Regions from separate parts of the Halomonas binhaiensis genome, predicted to be linked through region 1. Evidence: predicted binding sites of a transcription regulator. Region 1 holds the regulator's gene; each other region holds the start of a gene.
What was found. The regulator FNR, encoded in region 1, switches genes on or off when oxygen is low (the NO sensors DNR and NnrR bind a similar motif). The targets are predictions, from matches to a motif close to TTGATNTANATCAA.
Positions count from the first base shown of each region.

Region 2: the regulator FNR is predicted to act here: its motif matches at 2,265-2,278, upstream of trhP (prephenate-dependent tRNA uridine(34) hydroxylase TrhP).
Region 3: the regulator FNR is predicted to act here: its motif matches at 2,267-2,280, upstream of E4T21_RS00895 (Hsp20/alpha crystallin family protein).

Region 1 covers NZ_CP038437.2:774,033-778,085, reverse strand. The annotation lists gene E4T21_RS03370 (heavy metal translocating P-type ATPase) at 1-634, shown strand, start outside; gene ccoS (cbb3-type cytochrome oxidase assembly protein CcoS) at 631-831, shown strand; gene E4T21_RS03360 (sulfite exporter TauE/SafE family protein) at 828-1,517, shown strand; gene fnr (fumarate/nitrate reduction transcriptional regulator Fnr) at 1,737-2,477, shown strand; gene E4T21_RS03350 (glycosyltransferase family protein) at 2,728-3,765, opposite strand; gene E4T21_RS03345 (hypothetical protein) at 3,762-4,053, opposite strand, start outside.
Region 2 covers NZ_CP038437.2:2,453,787-2,457,839, reverse strand. The annotation lists gene E4T21_RS10795 (6-carboxytetrahydropterin synthase) at 1-743, opposite strand, end outside; gene queE (7-carboxy-7-deazaguanine synthase) at 743-1,444, opposite strand; gene queC (7-cyano-7-deazaguanine synthase QueC) at 1,450-2,160, opposite strand; gene trhP (prephenate-dependent tRNA uridine(34) hydroxylase TrhP) at 2,340-3,650, shown strand; gene E4T21_RS10775 (DUF2789 domain-containing protein) at 3,714-3,950, shown strand; gene E4T21_RS10770 (SRPBCC family protein) at 4,005-4,053, opposite strand, start outside.
Region 3 covers NZ_CP038437.2:182,035-186,087, forward strand. The annotation lists gene E4T21_RS00885 (cation-transporting P-type ATPase) at 1-549, opposite strand, end outside; gene E4T21_RS00890 (MgtC/SapB family protein) at 783-2,063, opposite strand; gene E4T21_RS00895 (Hsp20/alpha crystallin family protein) at 2,451-2,957, shown strand; gene arcD (arginine-ornithine antiporter) at 3,289-4,053, shown strand, end outside.

The DNA.
Region 1 (4,053 bases):
CGATGGCTACTCTCCTCCCTCGCCTCCGGGCCACGGCTGCTGGTTACTGCTGACCCGGGATGCAATCCCTATGGCATGGTTCCTGGTCGATGATTCTCCGAGAGAGGATGCCGCCACAACCCTTCAGGCACTGAAGGAACATGGCCTGAAGGTAGAAATCCTGTCAGGAGACGGCGAGAGCAATGTCGCCGCCATGGCTTCTGCTCTCGACATCACCCAGTGGCGGGGGGCAACCAGCCCTGAAGACAAGCTCGCCCACCTTCAGCGACTCCAACACGAAGGAGAAATCGTGGCCATGGTCGGCGATGGCATCAATGACACACCGGTACTGGCAGGGGCCAACCTGGCCATCGCCATGCCCGGCTCCAGCGATCTGACCCGCACTCGAGCCGACATGGTGCTACTGGGAGAACATTTGCACGCCATCGTCGAATCCGTCGAAGTCGCTCGTGCCACGCAGCGGATCATTCGCCAGAATCTCGCCTGGGCGCTGGTTTACAACCTGATCGCTATTCCTTTGGCCTCCCTGGGGTTCGTATCTCCCTGGATGGCCGCACTGGGCATGTCGATCAGTTCACTACTGGTGGTAGGCAATGCACTCCGCCTCCGCCCCAGTCGCAGGCAGCAAGCATGAGCATTCTGTTTCTCTTGATATCCCTGTCACTGATCCTGTTGGGCCTGGCGGTCTGGGCTTTCTTCTGGGCGGTCAGGAATGACCAGTTCGAGGATCTGGAGGGACCAGCCTATCGTATTCTGTTCGACGATGATGATCCTCCCCCCGGTTCAAAACAGAGCGGCCAGAGCAACCGCCACGAGAAAGATACCCTATGAACCCGACTGGACTGGAACTGCCGGCCTTTGCCGCGGCCTTTGTCTTTGGCCTGCTGGGCAGCGCCCACTGCATTGGCATGTGTGGTGGAATCATGAGTGTACTGACCTTCAACATCCCACCCAGCATGCGCCAGCCAGTCCGGCTCACAGGCCTGGTACTGGGTTACAACCTGGGACGTATCATCAGCTATGCGATTGCCGGAGCGTCAGCCGCAACACTGGGCTCCGTAGTGACACTCGCACCGGGCATGCACACTGCAATGCAGCTGCTTTCAGCTCTGATGCTGATGCTGATGGCACTTTACATTGCCAACTTCTGGAAGGGATTACGCCATGTCGAAAGGCTTGGGCGACACCTCTGGCGGCATATTGAACCTGCTGGACGCAAGTTACTGCCAGTAGTGCACATTCCCCAGGCCGTGGTGCTGGGGGCCATATGGGGCTGGCTACCTTGTGGCCTGGTCTACTCCATGTTGACATGGAGCCTGGCCAGTGCCGACGCCATTGAGGGAGCGATACTATTGACAGCTTTCGGCCTGGGTACCCTGCCAGCATTGCTGTTCAGCGGCCTTGCTGCACGTCAATTACAACACCTGCTCGCGCTGAACAGTACTCGCTGGATCGCCGCAGCCTTGATTGTCTCCTTTGCCATTTGGCAAATATCAAGAGCTACAATGCATCTATAATACAAATATTGCCCCAGAACGAAATTCAGAAAAATCAGCGTATTTACATAAAATTTCAGAAAAAATTGGATGTATCTCCCCCTCTCCAGAAGAGGTATGCATATCCGCTATACATTTCAAGTGTGTAAAATGACGCCAGTTCTGTGCCAAGCTGGAATAATGATTCCATTGGCACCTTTTACATTTTCGTTCGCAACTGATGATCAACAGGAGCTGTGAATGTCTTCCTCGGCCCAAGACCGACGGCGTTCCCTGCTACAAGAAACTCGCTGTGATTCCTGCCGACTGAGCTCGCTCTGCCTGCCGTTGTCACTCGACACGAACGACCTGGAACGCTTCGACTCCATTATTCGTCGTCATCCACCGATCAAGAAAGGCACTCGCTTGATTGAACAGGGAGACCCTTTCACCAGCATATATGCCGTACGCTCAGGAAGCTTGAAGCAAACCATCACTGAAGGTAGTGGTGAAGCCCAACTGACCAATTTTTTTCTACCCAGCGAAATCATTGGGCTCGATGGCATCAGCGATGGCTTGTATACCGGCAGTGTCGTGGCCCTGGAAATGACTACGGTATGCGAGATTCCATTCGATCGTCTCGATACCTTATCCCAGACGCTGCCCGAGCTACGCTCCCAGTTGCTGAGAACCATCAGCAAGGAGTTGCACCAGGACCGGCGCATGATGCAGCTGCTCTCGCGCAAGACTGCCGACCAAAGACTGGCCTGCTTCTTCCTCGGACTATCCGATCGCTTCAGGCGACGCGGGTATTCGCCTTTCAGCTTCCGCCTATCCATGTCCCGCGCAGATATCGGTAATCACCTGGGCCTTGCGGTAGAAACCATTAGTCGCATCCTTGGACGCTTCCAACAGCAGGACCTGGTCGCAGTATCCGGCCGTGAAGTACATATCCTCAACATCAATGACCTGACGAGACTCGCTGACACTGAAACAAACTAAGTCTCTGAAAACAACCACCGGTATATGGCAGGCACTCCAACCACTTCATGATGAACAAACAAAAAGGCAACCCATCACCACATGGGCGCCTTTTCGTTTCATATTGAAAAAGCATGTCTCTGCCACATATATTTCCAGGCACCAAGAATTGCCAGACGTCCATAACTCAGTCAGCCTTGCCCTGCCATTCATGGTTCTTTTTTCCGGCTGAACAAGTCATTATTAAGCATGAAGTAGTGCACTATATATATCAGGATACCTGACGCTTCAGCCAGAATTCTCGCCCTGTCTCAGAACCACACTCTTCCCTGGCCTTATCCGCTGCGGCCAGTGCCATTCGCTGGGCATCTTGTGGAAATGCCAGCAGGCGTCTCATGCATTCTTGCCAGTGATCAGAATGGTCTTCCGCCAGCAGCCCATCAACCTCATCACTGACCAGATCCTTGTATGGAGAGCGTTGGCTGTAGATTCCAACGCCACCCATCAGCGTAATATCCAGGAACTTGATATAGGACTTTCCTGCATTGAACGCGGTGGGCCATAGCGGCGCGAGACCGATATGGATGCGGTGCTTGCATTGATAGTCCAGGAAGTCTTTCCAGAGGAGAGGGGATGGCGTGCTCACCCGCTTCAGGGTAGCCAGCTCTGGTGGAGCAAAACGCCCAAGCATCAACTCGAACTGCACTTGATGGCATGCTTCATGGATTGATGCCAGTGCCGGGATAATATGCTCGAGATCCTTCAGATGGGCACGAGTACCATGAAACCCTACACGCCATTCAGCGGCCTTGAAATGTTCAAGGCTGGGTGGGGTCGCAATCAGCCCGGGTGTCAGGATGCTGACATGACGGTGCCGATCGACAAAAGTCCTGGCAAGCTGATCGCTGCATGCAATCACCTCATCAACCAATGGCAGCAATCGCTTCTGTTCCTCCACCTTGGCAGCCATACGCTGGCGATAGCCTTCAGGCAGCGAATGATCCTGCACTGCTGCAGAAAGATCATCGTCAATCACGTAATACACCCCGGCCAGGCGAGAACGCTCACGCTCCAGAACTTCACACCAGGGTAGCGACAGGCCACGGCAAACGATGACATGAGCATCGCGCATCAACCGTCGCAGCCACGGCCAGCACCAGCGCGGGTGACGCCAAGTTCGTGTATCCAGGCGCGTGATACGAGCGCCACGTTCCTGCAACCAGGGCGCAACAGAAGCAAGAAAATAGATGTCTTCCGTAGGTCTGGCGCCATCGCTGAGCACTAGCCAGTGAGCCTGTCTCCTGTTCATGCCCAGCGTCTCAACACTGCACCTCCCAGCCATGCCAGCAAAAGGCAGGCCAGCAAGGGAGACAATACATCAAGTACCGAATCCAGGCTCCAGTGATACACCAGCCCGTAGTACCAGCTCACAGCATTGCCACCGCCCCCCTTGTATTCATGCTGTGCGATTTCCCGGCCCAGAAAAACGGCCACACTAATGGCACCTGCCGACCAACGTCCAAAAAACGGCCACAAGCACACCTGGATACCCATACCGATAACGAAGTGCTCAAGATGTGTGCCATTCAATATCATC
Region 2 (4,053 bases), 1.7 Mb from region 1:
CAGGCAGCGATGTTTTCCACCGTCGTCGAGGTTGGCAGAATACGGCACCGATCTGTCGGAAGGGTCAGACTGAACTGGCCCTGAGCGGACTGATAGGCGGTACGCAACCAGTCGCCACGGTCGCCTTCGGCAACAATGTCCTCAGCAGCGACCAGGTAGCTGTCGGACAGCCAGTCGGCATACCTGGTTTCCAGTGCGGCCTGACGCTGCCCTTGCTGGATGACGTGCAGGCGTGAGCGATGACCGTGAGCAATTCGCTGGCAGTTGCCGGCGTGGCGCTTGAGCCCATGGGTATAGGTGTATGCGGCGCCATCGATGCGCTCTTCCTCGAGCGTGAGCGTAATGCTGTCTACCCGAGCGGGAGGGCGTCGCATCATCTCGGTACTCAAATGAATGGCCAGTGCCTCGGGAGTGATCCGTTTCCATGGAAACAAGGTGAAAGCCTGTCTGGGACCACGCACTTCCATGTCATAAGGTTCTGTGGTGCGGATACAAATACCTTCAGGGCAGTCACTGATCGAGATACCTGGCGCTTCTGTTGGCACGATCAAGGTGTGATCAATGCCATCATCGAGTCGAGACTTGATCCACGGTTTGACTTCGCCGAAATCGAACAGCATGCCGTCTTCGCCAAGTTGTCCGTCGAGTTCGACATGTACGTTCCAGCTGGCACCTATCAGGCCGCGTTCGGGGCACCAGACAGAGCTGTCCACGTGGGTCAGGTGGTATACGAACAATGCCATCAGTCAATCCCCAGAATTTTGTGTGTTTGCAGTGACAGGCGCCACTGTGGATAGGCCAGGCAATGAGCCACGCAGGCTGCCATGGGCGAGAGCTCGGAGCCACTGCCGATTATCATGGAAGCGGTGTCAGGCTGATGGCTCTTTTCTACAGGCTGATGGCTCTTGTCCATGGGCTGCAGCAAAAAGTGCTCGAAGGCCATGTTCTCGAAGCGCTGTGGTGGTGCATCTGCCTGGGGGAACACCAGCTTCAATTCGTTGCCATGCGTCTGGACAATGGTGGCGCTTCCCTTGGGGCTAACGCAGAGCCAATCGATGCCAGGAGGGGCAGGCAGGGTGCCATTGGTTTCTACCCCGACGTCGAAGCCGCGCTGGTGCATGGCGTCGATGAGTGCTTCATCGAGCTGCAGCAGTGGTTCGCCCCCGGTAAAGACAACATAGGGAGCGGCAGGAGAGGTTTTCTCCACTGGTTGCCACAGAGACAGCAGGTGATCTGCCAAGTCTCCAGCATCTGCAAACTTGCCGCCGTTCTGACCATCCGTGCCGACAAAGTCGGTATCACAGAACTGGCACTGGGCCTTGGCACGGTCCTGTTCGCGGCCGGACCACAGGTTGCAGCCGCTGAAACGACAGAAGACGCTGGCGCGACCGCTCTGAGCACCTTCACCCTGCAGGGTATAAAAGGCTTCCTTGACGCTGTACATGACCGTTACCCCTCGTGATTGTCGTGAGGGTGATGAAGGTCGGGCTGACAGGAATAGGTCAATGGGTCGCTGGCACCATTGGCGGCGAAGGCTGCCAGGCGCTCACGGCAGCTGCCACAGCGGCCACAGGCATGTTGCCCACCTTCGTAGCAGGTCCATGTCTTGGCATAATCGAGACCCATGGCCAGGCCATCGGCAAGAATCTCGCTCTTGCTGCGCTTGAGATAAGGCGCGTGGATTTCCACCGGCGAGAAGTTGGCAATGGCGGCGACGGCATTCATGGCTTCGACAAACTGCGGACGGCAGTCTGGATAGAGCACATGGTCACCACCATGGGCGCCATAGTCGACTCGCGAGGCGCCAATGTTGACAGCCTTGGCGATAGCCAGGGAAAGCAGCACCATGTTGCGATTGGGGACTACTGTAGAGGTGAGGTTGTCCTCGGCATAGTCGCCATCCGGCATCTCGCGGCTGGCGTCGGTAAGCGCCGAATTATCGATCAGGCCATGGATGGCGGTGATATCGACGACCTGGTGAGGAATGCCGAGTTCCGTGCACACTTGTCGTGCAACTTCCAGCTCACGTACATGGCGCTGGCCGTAGTTGAAAGAAAGTGCGTGAACTTGGCGATTTTCCCGCAAGGCACGATGAAGGACGGTAAAGGAGTCCATGCCACCGGAGTAGATCACTACAGAGGCAGAGGAAGATTGGGTCATTTTCAAACTCATGATCGGAGAATTTGGACTAGCCGGGATCCGGTCCGGCGCCGCAAGGGTAACCAATTCCCCGTGCTCTGACCAGACATTCATCTCTTATACAGTTGATCCTGATCAATGATGCCAGGAGATCGACATGGCAACCTCCCCGGTTGCCCTGATGATGTCTGGTAATCTCCATGCAAGCTCCTGAACTGCTGTCGCCGGCAGGTACCTTCAAGAACATGACCTATGCCTTCGCCTATGGGGCAGATGCGGTCTATGCCGGTCAACCTCGCTATTCCCTGCGGGTACGCAACAACGATTTCCATCTTGCCCATCTGCACGAAGGCATTGCCTATGCCCATGAGCGGGGCAAGCAATTCTATGTTGCTTCAAATATCGCTCCCCACAATAGCAAGCTCAAGACTTACCTGGATGACATGGCGCAGGTGATCGAGGCGGGCCCGGACGCGCTGATCATGTCGGATCCTGGTCTGATCATGCTGGTCCGAGAGCGCTGGCCGGACCAGGTGATCCACCTGTCGGTGCAAGCCAATGTGGTCAACTATCAGGCCGCCAGGTTCTGGCAGCGGCAGGGGATCAGCCGCATCATTCTGTCTCGGGAGTTATCGCTGGATGAAATTGCTGAGATTCGCAGTGCATGTCCAGACCTTGAAATCGAAACCTTCGTTCATGGTGCCCTGTGCATTGCCTATTCTGGCCGTTGCCTGTTGTCCGGATACTTGAACCGCCGGGACCCCAATCAAGGCACCTGCACCAATGCATGCCGTTGGCAGTATCGAACCTTGCCTGCCGGTGAGGATAGCAGTGGCGACCTGTTTGCATTGGTCGAAGAATCCACCCGGCCAGGTGAGAAGATGCCGGTATTCGAGGATGAGCATGGCACCTACATCATGAATTCAAGGGATCTACGTGCCGTCCAGCATGTTGCCAGACTTGCCGAGATGGGGGTCCGTTCGCTCAAGATCGAAGGACGTACCAAGTCACATTACTATGTCGCACGTACTGCCCAGGTCTATCGTCGGGCCATTGACGATGCAGTGGCTGGCCGGCCATTCGACATGACGCTGATGGATGAGCTTGAGAATCTGGCCAACCGGGGTTATACAGAGGGCTTCTATCGTCGCCATGTACATGATGAATATCAGAATTATGAACGTGGCCATTCGATTGGCGTGCATCAGCAGTTTGTTGGTGAGGTCATTGGTCATGATCCGAGCGCTGGCATGCTGGAGGTCGAGGTCAAGAACCGTTTTTCCGTCGGGGATCGCATGGAGCTGATGCTGCCTTCGGGTAATCTGCGCTTCACCTTGCAGGCATTGGAAAATGCCTCGCGAGGCAAGATAACAGTAGCGCCGGGCTCCGGACACCGTGTTCGGCTGGCTGTCCCAGGTTTGGTGAGTGACGAAGGCCAACTGTCGTTTGCCCTGTTGATGCGTGACCTGGAGCCAGCCCCAGGCGCTGAGATAGCCATCGAGGTACGTTGAATCGTCGATTTGGAGAGCATCGTCTATGGTTAGTTCCGTGGCCTACTCATTCAGGAGCTTCCCATGGAACACCCGGATCATGCATTTAGTGAACTCTTCGAACAGCTGGGGCTTGCTTCCGATGCTGCGGCCATCAAGCGCTTCATCGATAACAATGCTCCATTGCCGGATGACATGGAGCTTGCGGATGCGCCTTGCTGGAATGAAGGCCAGGCTGATTTTCTGCGTGAGGCAAAGGAGGATGATGCGGACTGGGCCGAGCTGGTAGACCAGTTGGATGCATCGTTACGCAAGCCATAGAGATAGCGTGCATGACCGGGCCTGCCGGTGCTTGTTGAAAGAAATATCAGTCTGCTATAGACGGGCTTCTACACGATCCAGAATCTGTTTGCTGACCTTGGCC
Region 3 (4,053 bases), 590 kb from region 1:
GGCAGAGCTGCTCTTTCCCACCGCGACCGACTCGCCAGTGAGGATTGCCTCCTGCATTCGCAGGCTATGGCAATTCAGCAGGCGCAGGTCAGCCGGTACCCGGTCTCCGGCTTCCAGCAACACGATGTCACCGGTCACCAGCTCGACTGCCGACACAGCTTGCCGCTGTCCATTTCTCAATACCGTTGCCATGGGCGCGAGCATCCTGCGCACAGCTTCCATGGCCTGTTCGGCTCGGCCTTCCTGGATGAATCCCAGCAAGGCATTGATCAGCACCACTGCCAGGATCACGCCTGTATCAATCCAATGCTGGAGGAGAGCAGTGATGCCGGCCGAACCCAACAGCATGTAGATCAGTGCATTATTGAACTGTGCCAGCAGGCGCAGAAAGGGATGGCGTCGAGGGGGCGCTGGCAGCCGGTTCGGGCCTTGGGCGGCAAGGCGCACTTTGGCTTCTTCGCTGCTGAGCCCATCGGCCTCACTGCGATACTGTGCCAGTATGTCTTCGGGAAGGCAGGCATGGGGCGGTTTCCTGGCGTCATTCAGCATACTCCCCTCTCATCGCAGTTTGCGTGGCCACCCTCCCGGGGGGGGCGCGAAATCCGGTGATCAGCCCAAGCCAGTCATCTCTGAACAGACGCTGGCACTTGCATGGCAGGAATTCGTGTCACCAGTGTGGATGAGTTTTGTGGTGCGGCAGCGTTATCCGTGCACAGACTTGCTGCAGGTCAAGAAAAGCCAAGCCTGCCGTTGAGTTGCCTTGTCGGGTTGAAAATACGCAATCAAGCCAGCCAGGCCAGCGCCAGGCCTATCAGCAAGGAAAATACCATGGGTACTGCAACACGACTTTTCAGCCGAGGGGTACCGATAAAGACGGCGACCCCAGCCTTGAACACATTATTGACGGTTGCAGCGATGACAATGCCGAGAACAGCAGTAGAAGCATCAATTCTTTCCGGCACCATACGCGTCAGCGAGAGGGTGATGGCGTCCAGGTCGGCGATACCGGATGAGGCCGCCAGGAGATAGATACCGGCGTTACCCAGCCAGTCTTGTAGCCATGTGCCTAGCACCATGATCATGGCCAGAAAGGTGCCAAGCAGCAGTGCGGTACGCAGTTCCAGAGGGTTCTTGCTCAGTTGGATACGGTCAACCTTGAGCGTCCGGTGTTGAGTGCGCCAGATATACAGTGCTGCGACGTAGAGTCCGACTCCCATGGTCGTCACCGGCAACCATAGCCGCGGTAGCAGGGTAGGGTTGATGACCGCGGCATACAGCAGGATGCGAGGAAACATGGTGCCGCAGGCCACCAGAATTCCCGCTGCCAGCATGGGCCCCAATTCCGGGTTGCGGCGCGACTGGCGCGAGTAGTGCAGTGTCAGAGCAGTGGATGAGCTGAGACCGGCGAACAGTCCGGTGAAGAGAATGCCTTTTTCAGCACCACCGACGCGGATGGCAAAGTAGCCAACAAAGGAAATCGAAGCGATCAACACCACCAGCCACCAGATTTCGTAGGGGTTGAGTACTCCACCTGGTCCCATGCCCCGGTCGGGGAGCAGGGGCAACAGCACCGCGCTGATCAGCAGCAGCTTGAGGGCAGCGTCGAGCTCATGGGATTGCAGCTTGTTCAGCAGGCCGTGGATTTCATCCTTGTTGTCGAGAATGACGGCAGTGATGACGGCGATGGCAGTCGCAAGCGCCAGGTCAACAGTAACGGCAATCGCGCCAAAACAGAAGGTCAGTAGTAGGCCAATCAAGCCGGTGATGCTGTAGTCGTGGCTTTCAGCGACACGCTCTCGCCAGGCGACCAGGCTTATCGCAGTCACAGACAGGAAAATCAGTGGAAATGCCCAGGAGGTGACGGTTTTCGACAGCAGTGCGGCGACCCCGCCAAGCAACCCCACCAATGCGTGGGTGCGAATACCCGCCACACGTTCACCCGACTTCTTCTCGCGTGCCACCCAGCCTCGTTCGATGCCGATCAAGGCACCTAGCAGCAGTGCCATTCCCAGGCGAAAGGCGGTCTCATTGGCGGTAAGGAGCTGGCTGGCGACATTATCCATGAGTGCAATGGTGATACCTTGCCAGAGCGCTCTCGCATGGCCGCGGAATTGACCGTGCAAGAGGGCGCAGAATGAAAGATTTCCCATCTATCCAATACGATAGGCGCGCCGATGAAGGCTTGCCACCGTGACCGACTTCTTTCTGGAGCAGCACCGAGGTATGCACAGGAGAAGTGGTTGAAATGAGTCACTGCATGTACGTTTTGATCCATGTCAAAGTTTCTAATTGCCATCATCGCATGCCTGGCTGAGTCGACCTAATGTTCAAGTGTGGCCTTCTTGCCCGACCAAAGAATGCCGCGTGGTCTACCCGAGGCAAGGCCACATATCGTGAATTTCTCATCAATATGTATTGAGTATTTCGATTGCTCAAAGGGAGCGATTGTCATGGCCAAGAAAAGTGTAGAGGTAAGCAGTCCCTCCAGCAGCAAGGCTTCCCTGGCTCCGGTCACGCATGGCATAAGCCCGTTTCGTGAGTTCGACCGACTGATCGACCGCTTTTTCGATCATGAATGGCGGCACCCGCTACGCTGGGAGCAGTCCCTGCTGGACGGACTCGCAACCGCTGGTCCACGGATTCCCAAGGTCGATGTCATCGACCGGGATGCCGAGGTTGTCTTGCGTGCCGAGGTTCCGGGCATGGCACGTGAAGATCTGGAAGTGTCTGTCACGGACAGCACTGTCACGATCAAGGGGGAGAGCCACAAGGAAGCCAAGGAAGAAAGTGGCGACTATTATCGCTGCGAAATGTCGCACGGCAGTGTGGCTCGTACGGTGTCATTACCTTGTGAAGTCGACGCCAACAAGGCCGAGGCAAGGTTCAAGGATGGCATTCTGGAATTGACGCTGCCAAAGACCAAGGAAGCCCATCGGCGGACGCTAAAGATTCAATAGTCATTCTGAGCAACATGATGCGAGTCGGGCTGTCATGTTCGGCTCGCTAATTGAAATAAAGAGCACTTGTATTATTTGCGAATAATATTATCTGTTTTTTAGAAATATCATATTGATTCAATTGGGCGTTATTTAATCAAAGTTCTAGCCCTCTGGCCGAAGGCCATGTCCGAAATACACCTTACCAGCAACTCTCGGTGTACGGGAGGAGCTGAGCATCAGGGCGAAAGAAGAGAGTTTGCAACAAATAACGAGCCCCTACTCATCAACGGATAGACCTGGCTCATCAGGAATGGCTCTTTTACGCGGTACTCGCATCGAGGGCTTGAACATGCAATCAACACATAAGTTGAAGATCGGTGCACTTAGCGCATTGGTGGTTGGCTCCATGGTCGGCGGCGGTATCTTCTCGTTGCCGCAGAACATGGCCGTCAGTGCGAGTGCAGGTGCGATTCTGATCGGTTGGGGCATCACTGGCGTAGGCATGTTGGCCCTGGCGTTCCTGTTCCAGTCATTGGCGATACGCAAACCGGAATTGGATGGTGGGATCTATGTCTATGCCAAGGCGGGCTTTGGCGACTATATGGGTTTCTCATCCGCCTGGGGATACTGGATCAGCGCCTGGCTGGGAAATGTCAGTTATTTTGTTCTTCTGTTCAGTACATTAGGGTTCTTCTTTCCCGTTTTTGGTGATGGTAATACGTTGGCGGCCATCATTGGTTCCTCTGTCCTGCTCTGGGGAGTGCATTTCCTCGTGTTGCAGGGCATCAGGGAAGCCGCCTTCATCAACCTGATCACCACCATTGCCAAGATAGTGCCGCTTATTCTCTTCATCATCATCACGGCAGTGGCATTCCAGGCGGACATCTTCACTCAGGATTTCTGGGGCGACACAAGTCTGGAACTCGGTAGCGTGGCTGATCAGGTGCGCAACATGATGCTGGTGACGGTATGGGTGTTCATCGGCATCGAAGGGGCGAGCATCTATTCTGCTCGGGCTGAAAGACGCAGGGATGTCGGGCGGGCCACCGTGGTCGGCTTTCTTGGTGTACTGCTGTTGCTGGTGCTGGTCAATGTACTGTCCATGGGTGTCATG